DNA from 3 places in the Paenibacillus sp. J22FR5 genome. Region 2 is predicted to be linked to each of the others. Evidence: riboswitches for the same ligand, from Rfam matches in the RefSeq annotation. Region 2 holds a riboswitch; each other region holds the start of a gene.
What was found. Region 2 has a riboswitch for cobalamin ahead of AC58P7_RS17715 (HoxN/HupN/NixA family nickel/cobalt transporter). Riboswitches for the same ligand answer to the same signal wherever they lie in the genome.

Region 1 (4,325 bases), on a different contig from region 2:
GTCCTCAGTAACTCTGTGTAAATCGAGGTTCCATACGCATAGGCAAGAAACTCCTGCCAAGTCTGGGTGGCAAAGTAGACAAAGTCAGGTTGGCTTATCTCACTAATGTCCCCGACTCTGCGAATCATATCACGAATACGTAATGGAAAATCCTCCGCGGTAAGCGGGGTTTCATCAATTTCGACGAGCACGGTTTTACCGTTTTTGGGAAACTCAATATACCCATGCTCCCCCATCTGTTTAAGCGTCTGCAGTGCTTTGAATTGCAGATGCGGGTGTCTGGCCCTTTCACAAAGCCAGGTCTTTACGAATTGGCTCACCTCGGGTTGCTCAATATAAGCAAGCTGTTCCAAGGCGCTAACTTGTCCTTCCAATGTTCCTTCTTGAAGCATCTTTTGCAACTTCATCACAAAAGCTCCATCATCTGAGGCTGCCTTTTCATGAATGTACTGCCGCAATAAGGCGGATTCTTCCTCTGAATCCTTCTCGTCTGCCTCTGTAGATGGAAACATCGTTTCTGGAAACATTGTGAGCAACCAATGTCGCAAGGCTTCCCATTGCTCGGATTTATTCGTGTCGACAGTGGGAAACTGCAGGAGATAAGTAAGCATCTCAAGTGCTTCTTTATATTGCTCGGAGCGTAACAGCTTCGTTAGCTCGTCTTCATAAAACTTTTCTGTTTTAGGAAAAAGGATGACATTATCCAAAGTAGGGTCTGACATAGGGATCACCTCTGTTCGTGGTCTCGCTTGTGACAGTTTACTCCATCGACCAAATGAATGCAAAAATAAATATTCAAAGAAGTGTTGACTTCCTACAAATCGATATGATATTATAACTCTTGCTTCGCCAAACGGATCACGTCCATGCGGTAAGAAGTGACCTATGTCTCAGTAGCTCAGCTGGATAGAGCACACGCCTTCTAAGCGTGCGGTCGGGGGTTCGAATCCCTCCTGGGACGTCAAGCAAGAGGAAAGACCGCGAGAAATCGCGGTCTTTTTTTCATTTCCAGAACATTAAAAAACAAAAGTCTTTGCATGATCTGCGATATCATGTATAGTATTCATCAATTGCATATTGTGGGAATAGGTGCTCTTGTTTAGCCAAATAAACGAGAGCTTAAAAGGGAAGTTCGGTGTAATACCGACGCGGTCCCGCCACTGTAACAGAGGAGTCGACGCTTGAGGTGCCACTGATCGAAGGATCGGGAAGGCTAGTGTTTGACGAGGATTCTGGAGCCAGGAGACCTGCCTAATTCTGACAGCACTGTTTTTACCTACGGGAGATAGGGAGGTGTTAGAGATCATAAACACTGTATACACATACACAGGGTATCTTTAACCTTTTTTATTAAGGTTAGGGATGCCCTTTTTTGATTTCCGGAGGTCGTAAACAACAAAATTTGAGGAGGATTACAACATGTGCGCATTAATGAGCAGTAATTTAGGATATCCAAGAATTGGTGAAATCGTGAGTGGAAGAAAGCCTTAGAAGCTTTCTGGGCAGGCAAATTGGATGAAAGCGAGTTTTCAAAGCAAATTGAAGACATCCGTCTTCATAACCTGCGCCTGCAGCAGCAAAAAGGGATTGACCTTATCCCTGTCGGCGACTTCTCCTTGTACGATCACGTTCTAGACACGTCTACTATGTTTGGACTAGTTCCAAACCGTTTCCTTTACGCAGGCGGCGAAGTACCTCTTGCAACGTACTATGCGATGGCTCGCGGCAGCCAAGGGGCGACGGCTTGTGAAATGACGAAATGGTTTAACACCAACTATCATTACATTGTTCCTGAATTACAAGACGCACGGCCGGAACTGACGATCAACAAGCCACTAGAAGCCTATCGGGAGGCAAAGCAGAAGCTTGGCATTCAAGGCAAGCCTGTCATTCTCGGCTTATTTACTTTCCTTAAGTTGGGCAAGGGTTATAAAGCTGAGGAAATCGACCGTCTTATTGCGTTGTTCCTCCCGCTCTATGTACGTATTTTGACAGAATTGGCTGCTGAAGGTGTGGAATGGGTACAAATCGATGAACCAATTCTCGTACAGTCATTGAATCCAGCTGATTTCGATCGCGTTAAGTCTATCTACAGATGCGGATGTCATCTCAATCGAAACATCTAGAAGTCATGGGGAGCTGATTCACAGCTTCGAGGAGCATACGTATGATCAAGGAATCGGGCTTGGTGTCTATGACATTCACAGTCCGCGCGTCCCTTCCGTAACGGAAATGGTTGAAATGATTGAGCGTGCACTTCAGGTGCTAGAGCCTGAGCTATTCTGGATCAATCCAGACTGTGGTTTGAAAACGCGAGGCAAGGAAGAGACCATTGCCGCTCTACGCGTTATGGTCGAGGCTGCTAAGCTATTCCGACCAAGCAGAAGCGAGCTCATCCCTTCCTAAGGTTAGACGAAGAGAAACACCCCTGCCTTATTCCCAGCAAGGGTGCTCGACTACCGTCATTTTACACGGATGGTCTGTTTGGTTGATGGTGACCTGGTTCTGTTGAATCCAGATTCGATTGAATACGAGATGATTGCTTCGAGTGATCGATTGCGCTTTGCGTTTTCTGATTCATATTTTTCTTTTTACCCATGGTAAGCAACTCCTTCTATTTATAGAGTGAACGCCACATTAGTATGGAGGGTTTCGGCACCCAATATGCTGGTTATCTTCTCCAACTTAGTGGGGCTGTCTGAAAAACAAAAAGCCTGTAGGAATCTCTCCCTACAGGCTTTTGCTCATGCCATAAGACGTTAGTGCATCTTGTGAGGCAAGTTCTTGCCTGTCTGACCGTCACCTTGAGTCCTTTTATTCTTCTCGGCTTTCCTCTGCTTCTCATGCAGCTTGCTAATGAAATGACTATCCATGAGCACTCGCCTCCTGAAGAAAGAATGGCATTACCCTTTTAGAATGTCACGGAAGCCCGAAATTTAATCACCTTCGTCACAAAAACCACGTCCTGCTTGCTCCTACCTCTTTCTGGACAGACATTTAATACCTTCCATTTGCATACCCTTTATCATTATGCTCTCTCCAAAAGAAAGGAAGGAACGTCTATGTGCGGAATAACGGGTTGGATAGATTGGCGGAAAGACTTGACCGGGTACCCGTCCATTCTAGAAAATATGACGGAAACGCTCCATCTGCGTGGACCTGATGCCTCAGGTACCTGGATTTCACAGCATTGTGCCCTTGGACACCGACGCCTTAGTGTTATGGATCCTGAGAACGGCGCTCAGCCGATGGTCCGCAAACAAGGCGACTATACGTATACCATCGTATATAATGGCGAACTCTATAACGCTCCAGAGTTAAAAAAAGAGCTCGAGACTCGCGGTCATCACTTCCGCACGAATTGTGATACCGAAGTGCTGCTGGTTGCTTTTATCGAGTGGGGAAATTCATGTATCGACCGCCTGAACGGTATCTTTGCCTTCGCTGCCTGGAATGACCAAGAGCAATCACTGACCTTAGTACGGGACAGACTCGGCGTAAAGCCTCTTTTTTATTCACATCAGGAAAATGTTCTGTTATTCGGCTCTGAACCAAAAGCTATTCTAGCTCACCCCGATTTCAAAGCTGAGGTGGGTGCTGAAGGTTTTGCTGAAATATTCGCTGTCGGACCAGCACGAACGCCTGGGCATGGGATTTATCGCAACATGTCGGAGCTGAAGCCAGGTCAATTTGCCATTTTTGATCGGAATGGGCTATCCATTCGAACGTATTGGAAACTCGAAAGCCACCAACATGCCGACGATATCTCTGCTACTGCGGAGCAAGTTGGGCAATTGCTTCGGGATACAGCGGAGCGACAACTTGTTTCGGATGTGCCCATCTGTACCTTACTTTCAGGCGGGCTCGATTCCAGCGCACTTACCGCGCTTGCAGCGGCTCATTATAAGGAAATCGGGCAAGGATCTCTCCACACCTTCTCCGTCGATTACAAGGATAATGATAAGCATTTCAAAGCGAATATATTCCAACCGAACTCAGATGCACCATGGATCAAGCGGATGACTGATCATCTTGGCACGGAGCATCATTATATTGAATTTGATACACCAGAGCTTGTTGAATCTCTGAAAACAGCTGTTCTAGCTCGCGATACCCCAGGGATGGCCGATGTTGATGGGTCTCTTTATTTATTTTGCCGCGAAATTAAAAAGGAAGCGACGGTTGCCATCTCCGGAGAAGCTGCTGACGAAATATTCGGTGGATACCCATGGTTCCACAATGAAGAAGCACTAGAAGCAGGCACGTTTCCTTGGTCACTGAAGCTTGCGAATCGGGTTGACCTGCTCGCTCCAGACTTCGTCGAT
Region 2 (4,325 bases):
CCAACTGGCTTCACCGGTTCAGATTTTTCTATACGATCGAACTCATCTTCATACAGCTCATGGTCAGTCTCATCTTCTTCTTTCCACTGTTCTAAAGCCCAAGGCTCCGCCTCCGTTTGCAAGCGTTGATGTGGTCTTAAGCGCTGCACATCCGAATCCAAAGTGTATTTTCTTTGATAACCACGCGGTGTAATCATAAGGCCTTCATATATCATCGTGGTCGAGTTGCCTATAATGACTGTAGTTAACATGCCAATATCATGATCGAGCATATTCTGTAACGTTGTAATCACCACTTGCTCACGATCGCGATAAGCGCTTTTTACAATACCTACAGGCGTATCTGGAGATCGGTACTTAAGAAGAATTTGCTGCGACTCCACAATTTGTCTTGTTCTTCTACCGCTTCGCGGATTATAGAGCGCAATGACAAAATCAGCTTGTCCTGCAGCCTCCACTCGTTTGGCTATCTGCGTCCATGGCGTCAAATGATCACTCAAGCTAATCGTACAAGAATCATGCATAATGGGCGCTCCTAATAGAGAGGCAGTCGAATTAATGGCAGAAATACCTGGAACGATTTCTACCTCCACACCATCTGTACGCGACCATCCCTTGCCTATTAAGACTTCATAGACTAACCCGGCCATGCCATAAACTCCTGCATCCCCGCTGGAAATTACCGCTACCTTTTTGCCTGCTTCCGCCTGTCGAACGGCTTCTTGGGCGCGGCTAACCTCCTCTGTCATTCCTGTACGGACAATCGATTGACTGGTAAGTAGATCTGCAATCAAATCTACGTAAGTGTTGTACCCGATTACAACCTCACTTTCCTGAATGGCCTCGCGCGCGCGTTTGGTAATATGTTCGAAGCTGCCGGGTCCAAAACCGATAATTAATAATTTCCCTCTCATTCTCGTCCACTCCTTTTTACACTATATTCAAAGCAGGGCAAACAAAAAACACCTCTAACAAAAAAAATGTTAGAGGTGCCTGACATTAAAATCTATATGATGGAATGGCAACTTCATCCAATATGCCAAACTCATTTTAGAAAATAAAGGGAGCTTCTAACACTCCCTAAATCCACGTAGGTCAATTGTGTTGTCAAAATAGGCAGGTCTCCTGACTTAGAATATCTCTTCTGGTGTCTTCCCAAGTTTTCCTCAGTGACATAAAAACCAGAAGAGTGCCAATTAATTTTAGCATTCCTTACAGTGGCGGGTCCGTGACGGCATTTCACCGAACTTCCCTTTTAACTAGACTAATACATAGTCCAGAACCTATTTCCATAAAAATATTTAGTTTTTCTTGATGATACCATTACTGAAAACTCTTTGTCCAATTAATTTATTGTATAGTTTTGCACACAAATCAAGCTAGGCGTTCGCCTTCGCACATTGATTTCAAGTGATTATTAAGTTAATGCGTGGGATTTCTTCCTAGCGCGTAGCGTGACAAATACAAAACAAAGTAGTAAGAATAAAAAGATTCCAATTCCTATGATTTCAAAATCAATTTCGGCCCAAGGGTTGAAATATGTAAAAGCTTCATATAACGAAACACCATACGCAAGAACTACTATAACCCACCCGAATAATCTTGAAGCCGCTTGCCCAAGTTTCCCTGAGTGATGAACCATTCGATATGCAATCAACGAATCCAAGGTATCCGTTAGCATCATCCCAATCATGAAAACAATTCCCAAAATGACAGGCATATATTCGACTTTATTACCCGCAGCAAGTGCCCAAACGGATGTCTGACTGATCGTTTCAGCGGCTAATGCGAAAATCGCACCAACTAAAATAATTAAAAATGGATTTGTTGTTCCTTTGGAAACTTTTGCAATAAAATTTCCTCTATATCCTTTAACTTGAAAATCTTCATTTTTATGCTTAGAACGCAAGAGATTATAGATATTTATAGTTCCAATGGTAAAAAGTGAAAGTACAGAAATCCATGTTGCAACCGTATCGAAATAACCCGGTAATTCAAAATCCTTGATAAACATACCCAAAACAATTGCCATACTAGCTACTACTGCTCCATGGCCAAATGAAAATAAGGTACCTACCCAGCGAGCAATAGGACTTCCCATCCGCCAATTATACCGCGTCTGTCCATCAATAAAAGCTAAATGATCCGCGTCTAAACCATGACGTAGACCCAAAACAAAAACAAGAAGTATAAGTGAAACAGTTGACATTGATGATTACCTCTTTCGTTTTCAAATTTATTGCAATTAATGCACAAAAAAAGCCCCGACGACCTCTAAGGTTTCGGGACTTACTTATGGGAACGGTAATAAATGACAAGTTAAGAAGAGCTAAACTGCCAGTTCATTTTTCGTCACCACTCCTTTTCTCCGAAGGCGTATTTGGTGTGCTCGACTAGGTAGGTCTTCTGGCTTCCGTTTCATTGCACTCCCTCTGCCTTCCCCAGACTTAATTCTGAGTGACATATAAAGAAGGAGGCTCCTCGGTTACAGCGGCGGGACCGCTCGGGAGTTACACCCGATTCCCTGTTATGCCTTGCTCACGCAAGGGCACCTAGTGAGATAGATATGAAATTTTCTTTAATTATAATTCTCTACTTCAAAATTAAATCCTTTTTTAACAACCTATTTTTATTTTGATTGGACAATAAGTGTACAACGGGGTCTCCACTATCGACATAGGCTTTTGCTCTGTAAATCGTTTCATCTAGAGGATTTTGATTTTGTAAATATGTATCCGTCCTTGCATTTATATAAAAACCTTTATAGCCATTCTCCTCTAACGTAGTTCTAATCTTCGATATAAGATTACATTGTTGGCTCAATGGCTTGAGACCTACTATTTGCTTGTGAGAAACCTCTATATTGATTCCTGAAACTCCTAAACATGCAAGTTTTAATACATTTTCAACGATCGTTTGATCATTTTCTCCATAACCTGACTCTATATCTACCGTAACAGATACTTTCACATGATCTATTATCATTTTGACAACATTTAGCAGTGTTTGAAATTCAATCATTTCGCCGTCAGAATATCCTAAACTTTGGGCTATTCCCCAACTGGTTGTACCGATTGCTTTAAATCCGGCTTTCACGAGTGAAAGTGCGGAGAATAAGTCCCAAGCATTCCCTAGCAAAAAAACATCATTTGATTCATGCAATGCGTTAAATTCCTGAATTTTATTCATGATAGCACAACTCCTATTGGGGTTTTAGAATTGATCTGGCTGTACTCATTATTAATTCCTATTTTCAATTAAAGGTTAATTAATCTTACCAATTCTATCATCCAGCTTTAATAACCACCGGGAAAATATGGATATAAATAAATTTTTATTCTTTCACATATTCCGGGCAGACATTTTTGAAATCGTTTTTATGTTACTCTATAAGAAGAAAGTGACAGCAATGTGTACCGACTCCAACTCCGCGATGCATTAGTGGAACTTTAACACCCTGCAGAAGGGCTGAACAAAAAAGGGCGCTTTTCAGCGTCCCCTTTAGCCTGTCTATAATTCGGAAATGTCGCTTGGCATTCTGCCAGTACGTTGAATGGTACGAATCTGAGAAGTTGTTAAACGGAATCCAACCAGAATAAACGACGAGGTTACATTGTTAAAGTTGAATGCTCGTAAGTCTGAAATGTTCTGGCTGCCACGGAAAATTCGAAAATTCCCTGTAAAGTTGCGCCCTGAAAACAGGACTAACGTTACTTGACTAGGAATTAGAACATTTCTTAGCCGGAAACTGGAGATGATGTTGTTAAAACCGAATAATCCCAGATCTGAAACTGCCACGCCTCGTCTAAATGTTAGACTTCTTCCAGTAAAGTTAAAACCCGAGAAAAAAGTTACTCTAACATTACGATTAAATATTAATCCCATCCCTATCACCCTCCTAATCACAAGATAGTAACAATGTATGAATTGGTTAATATATTGGCTTGGACTATATGGAAGATAAACTGATCAACTCTAGCTCAACAAAGAACGAAGCGCATGCTATGACCGTATCTGGATTCGACATTAAACCCCAACCATCATGCCAGTTAGCACAGAAAAGGCAGCCGAGGTTTGGTCGGCTGCCTTCATGTATTGAACTAACATTCTCCGATAGATTCTTACTTTTATCCTGCGGGATATGTTTCACATTCTCATATAAAGATCGACCGCTTGAAGAGAAGCGTCATTTTCCCCATCGCACAAATCATTCAGCTGTGACTTTGACAAAAAAGCCCAAGACTCTGCTCATGACGTAAATTTCAGGCTAAGAGATCCTGAGTTCTTTTCGTTCATAGAATTAAAACGTATTATATACATTTTCA
Region 3 (4,325 bases), on a different contig from region 2:
CTCACCAAGCCAATTCTGAAAAGGATAGCGTCCCATCTCCACGACCTCACGAACCGTGAAGCCTACAGGGGGCAATGCATCCTGCTGAAGAACAGCGAGCCATTTAGCTAACTCTTTTCGCGAATAGGTTGATACTTTCTTCCCCTGCAAAAACACATGGCCATTCATTATAGGATCCATGCCAGAGATTAAACGGAGCAAGGTGGATTTGCCGCTGCCATTAGGTCCAATAATACCAAAAAATTCACCCTGCCCAACCTCAAAGCTAAGACCGTTTAACACTTGTTGTTCTCGAAAACTTTGAGACAACTGCTCCACCTTAATCATCGTCATCAACCTCTTAACGTTTTCTTATCTTTATGGAGCAGATAGGCAAAGAATGGCGCACCTAGAAATGCCGTTATAACACCGAGAGGAATTTCAGTTGGACTCAGGAGTGTTCGAGCGAGGGTATCTGCCCATAAAACATAAATGCCACCACCGATCGCAGATAAAGGAATGATCAATCGATAATCTGGACCAACCAGCAGTCGCACCAAATGCGGCACGATCAGTCCAACGAAACCAATGACCCCTGCCACAGATACCGCAGCAGCTGTGATCAATGTCGCCGTGATCAGAACGATTAGCTTTGTACGCTCCACATGCACACCCAGATGGGCGGCTTGACGCTCACCTAATGATAGCAAGTTTAACGATCTCGCATAGCTTAGGAGAATGACGAGACCTATCACGAGATAGGGTGAAATCATATACGTATATGACCATCCCCGCAACGCTAGACTGCCCATGAGCCAAAAAATAATCTCATTAATCGTTTGGTTCGAAATCGAAACTAAGAACGACACGAACGCACCGAGAAATGCTTGCATCACGACACCCGATAGAATCAGCGTCTCCATCTTCAGCTTCCCTTCAATCATGGCTAGCTTTAGGACCAAGAACAAGGAAATAAGCCCCGTCATGAAAGCCACAATCGGGATGGACCATTGCCCGAACCAAGCCACTTGAAGCCCGAAATAAATGAGAAAAGCAGCCCCTACAGAAGCTCCTGAGGATACGCCAAGTGAGTACGGATCGGCCAGCGGATTACGCAGGACGCCTTGGAAACCAGCCCCAGCTAAGGAGAGTACAGCCCCAACAAGAACACCTAGTAATACACGAGGAATTCGCACTTTATTCATAATTTGTTCGGAGGATTGCGGCCAATTTACCTCGATGTGATTTCCTAACCAAGGAAGATGCTTACCCAATATCCCTACAATGTGCGAAATAGGAAGATGGGCCGTACCGATGGATAAACTCACCACAATAGAAAGAAGAAGGAGTATAACTCCTACTCCTCCCCCTAGCAATAATTTTCTTTTCATTATTTCACCAATTCAGGATAGATACCTTTCGCCATTTCCAGAAGTCCATCCGTCAATCTCGGACCTGGGCGACTTAGCGAGTTTTGGTCGAGACCTACCACACGTTTATTTTTGACAGCGTCAATCGCATCCCAACCACCGCGCATACGTATAATCTCTTCCAACGGTTTTTTGCTCTTCGTATCAACAACCCCGTTAGCAAACAGGATTACGTTCGGATTCTGCTGAATGATTTTCTCTTCACTAATTTCATACCAGCCTGCTTTATCGGCAGCAACGTTAATACCACCAGAGAGCGTAATTAATTCATCCATGAACTCTCCGCTTCCCACTGTCCAGCCTGGTGCAAATTCGATGTACACTTTTTTCTTGTTCTCTTGCTTCACATCTTTCACGGCATCGACAACCTTCTTACGATCCGCTTTCATTTTGGTCACAACTTTTTCAGCCTGCTCCTGATGATCGGTAATGAGACCGAATGTTTGAATATTGGTAATCGCATCATCTAATGTTTTCGGCTCTACTTTAAACACATTAATGTTCATCGCACGAAGTTTCTCAACCGATTCTGCATTCATGGATACACCTGTGAAAACAAGATTTGCATTGGAAGCAATGACAGCCTCTAGGTTTGGTTTCGTGATGCTGCCTAGCTTCGGTTTCGTTTTCGCCTCTTCTGGATAATCATCGTAATCAGACACACCCACGATATTCGCATCTAGCCCAATTGCAAACAGTGCTTCTGTCTCAGACGGTGAAACGGATGCAATCCGTTCAGGCGCTTTGTCAAACGTAAACTCTTTGCCTGTCGCATCCTTCACTTTCAAAGGATACGTTGTTTTCTTTGCTGCAGCAGGAGCCGTCGTTGCCGTTGTCGTTGGCGCCTTCGTCCCCTCGCCACCAAGTTTCGATGGATCCGAAATTTCTGCATCCTTTTTACCACATGCTGCTAAGGAAATGGCTGTTGCTACTGCTACCGTTAGAATAAGACCCTTTTTGACCAAACTTTGTTTCATCGACGGAACCCTCTTTCTGACCTTTTGATTTTCGATTGATTAATTCCAACAAAAAAATCTCCCTGTTCACTAGGAACGAAGGAGACGATAAATCGCGGTATTGGGCAACGAACTTAGCTACGCTGCTTCCTGATTTAACGCGATCCTTTTCCTCGAAGGATGTTGTAACGGCACCTTAGGCAGGTATCCTGACTCTCCAGCCATTCGCATGGTTGAATTACAGTGGCGGGACCGCGCCGGACTTGAACCGGCTTCCCTTTTAACTTCTAAACTTCTATTCCGAAGCTTAGCAGCACCTTTGGTTGCATAGTATACGATCAATCTATTTGTCGATTATAGACGTTCTCTTACTTTTGTGCAATGACTTTGAGAACTTTCAAAGCCTCGTCCATTTTCGGAGCATTCTGAGGAACGAATGCGAATAAACCTTTACCTTCAAATCCTTGCTCTTTCATCCATTTATTCCCTGCTAACGGAATGCCGTACAAATGCTTCTCCGCTGCTTTTCCTTCTTCCTTGATTTCGATTACCCCATCAGGATAATCTGCAGGATTGATTGTGTTGTCTAACGAAACGAATCCCGCTTGATTACTCAAGCCTTTGAACTGTTCTTCTCCCAGGATGAAAATACCGTTACCGCCAGCAGCCAGCTCAACAATCATTTTTTCCAAAGAAAAAATAGGGGATGTATTCAGCTTTACGGTAGGCATTTCCCCAACCTTAGCTTTTAAAGATACTTCCATTTTCTCTGCCGCTTCACTAGGAAAACCATTGGGGCCCATAATAAATACGGATACATCTGCTTTAGGTCCACCGCAAGCTGTTAGAGTCAGCATCATTCCTAGCAATACAACGAATAGCCATTTCGCCTTCATGTATGTAAATCCCTCCGTCGTGTACTCTCTATTTATCGATAGTCGCCAGAAAAGTCGGTTTTCACCGACTTTTCTTTCCTAATGTCATATATTCATTTATTTTTTGATCCAGCATCGTGCTTAATTCAACAACTGCATCAGAAGTCATTTCTCGTCCTTCCATGACCATCTGTTCCATTTTCCGTCTTAATGTATGAATCTCTTCTTCCAGTAAAGTTAGGGAATTTTGCTTTTTGGCATGTCTGGTCAGCCAACGCGGCCCAAACTCTTGTTCGCGAATTTGAAATTGCTTTTGAAAGCTAGTAAGCTGATATTCCATAAAAGCCATGCTCATCCCTCCTTACTCTAAGAATACCAGTTTTCGTCTACTATGAACATATGAATTTAGAAGATTCTTATAATTTCCTCAAGAAATTACCGATTCTCTCTAAAGCTTCATTGAGCTGGGAAACACTATAAGCATAAGAGCACCGCAAGAAGCCTTCTCCTCCAAGTCCAAACACATCTCCAGGCACTGCAGCAACCTTAGATTCGTACAAGAGACGCTGTGCAAATTCATCGGAAGTTAAGCCCGTAGCAACAATACTTGGGAACGCATAGAATGCACCTTGTGGTTCATGGCATTCAAGTCCTACCTCACGGAAGCCTTTGACAACCAATCGTCTCCGTTGATTATAGGATTCTATCATACGATCCTTCTCTTCAAGTCCATTCGTCAACGCCTCATGAGCAGCGACTTGACCCATGACAGGTGCACACATCACCGTATACTGGTGAATTTTGGTCATAGCCGAGATCAGTTCCCTGTGACCGCAGGCATAGCCCATCCGCCAGCCTGTCATTGCAAAAGCTTTGGAGAACCCGCTAACGAGAATCGTTCGATCCTGCATCCCTGGAACCGCGGCGAAACTCACATGCTTCTGACCGTACGTCAACTCCGCATAAATCTCATCAGAAATGACAATCAGATCATGTTCTTCAACCACTTTGGCAATTGGCAGCCAGTCCTCATAGGTCATAATGCCGCCCGTTGGATTACTTGGGTAGCATAGAATTAATATTTT

Region 1: it holds a riboswitch for cobalamin, as region 2 does, so the genes downstream of both, AC58P7_RS16560 (uroporphyrinogen decarboxylase/cobalamine-independent methonine synthase family protein) here and AC58P7_RS17715 (HoxN/HupN/NixA family nickel/cobalt transporter) in region 2, are expected to answer to the same signal.
Region 3: it holds a riboswitch for cobalamin, as region 2 does, so the genes downstream of both, AC58P7_RS20980 (ABC transporter substrate-binding protein) here and AC58P7_RS17715 (HoxN/HupN/NixA family nickel/cobalt transporter) in region 2, are expected to answer to the same signal.

What each region holds. Positions count from the first base shown of each region.
Region 1 covers NZ_JCAUAN010000011.1:136,381-140,705, forward strand. The annotation lists gene AC58P7_RS16550 (hypothetical protein) at 1-722, opposite strand, end outside; tRNA gene AC58P7_RS16555 (tRNA-Arg) at 888-961, shown strand; cobalamin riboswitch at 1,071-1,270, shown strand; partial or broken gene AC58P7_RS16560 (uroporphyrinogen decarboxylase/cobalamine-independent methonine synthase family protein) at 1,420-2,093, shown strand; gene AC58P7_RS16565 (hypothetical protein) at 2,143-2,406, shown strand; gene AC58P7_RS16570 (hypothetical protein) at 2,468-2,599, opposite strand; gene AC58P7_RS16575 (DUF4023 family protein) at 2,760-2,873, opposite strand; gene asnB (asparagine synthase (glutamine-hydrolyzing)) at 3,063-4,325, shown strand, end outside.
Region 2 covers NZ_JCAUAN010000013.1:37,631-41,955, reverse strand. The annotation lists gene cobJ (precorrin-3B C(17)-methyltransferase) at 1-914, opposite strand, end outside; cobalamin riboswitch at 1,099-1,302, opposite strand; gene AC58P7_RS17715 (HoxN/HupN/NixA family nickel/cobalt transporter) at 1,418-2,209, opposite strand; cobalamin riboswitch at 2,380-2,571, opposite strand; gene AC58P7_RS17710 (isocitrate lyase/PEP mutase family protein) at 2,593-3,189, opposite strand; gene AC58P7_RS17705 (hypothetical protein) at 3,511-3,798, opposite strand; partial or broken gene AC58P7_RS17700 (cell wall hydrolase) at 4,301-4,325, opposite strand, start outside.
Region 3 covers NZ_JCAUAN010000018.1:20,830-25,154, forward strand. The annotation lists gene AC58P7_RS20970 (ABC transporter ATP-binding protein) at 1-327, opposite strand, end outside; gene AC58P7_RS20975 (FecCD family ABC transporter permease) at 333-1,370, opposite strand; gene AC58P7_RS20980 (ABC transporter substrate-binding protein) at 1,370-2,386, opposite strand; cobalamin riboswitch at 2,548-2,701, opposite strand; gene AC58P7_RS20985 (hypothetical protein) at 2,734-3,261, opposite strand; gene AC58P7_RS20990 (aspartyl-phosphate phosphatase Spo0E family protein) at 3,323-3,589, opposite strand; gene AC58P7_RS20995 (aminotransferase class I/II-fold pyridoxal phosphate-dependent enzyme) at 3,657-4,325, opposite strand, start outside.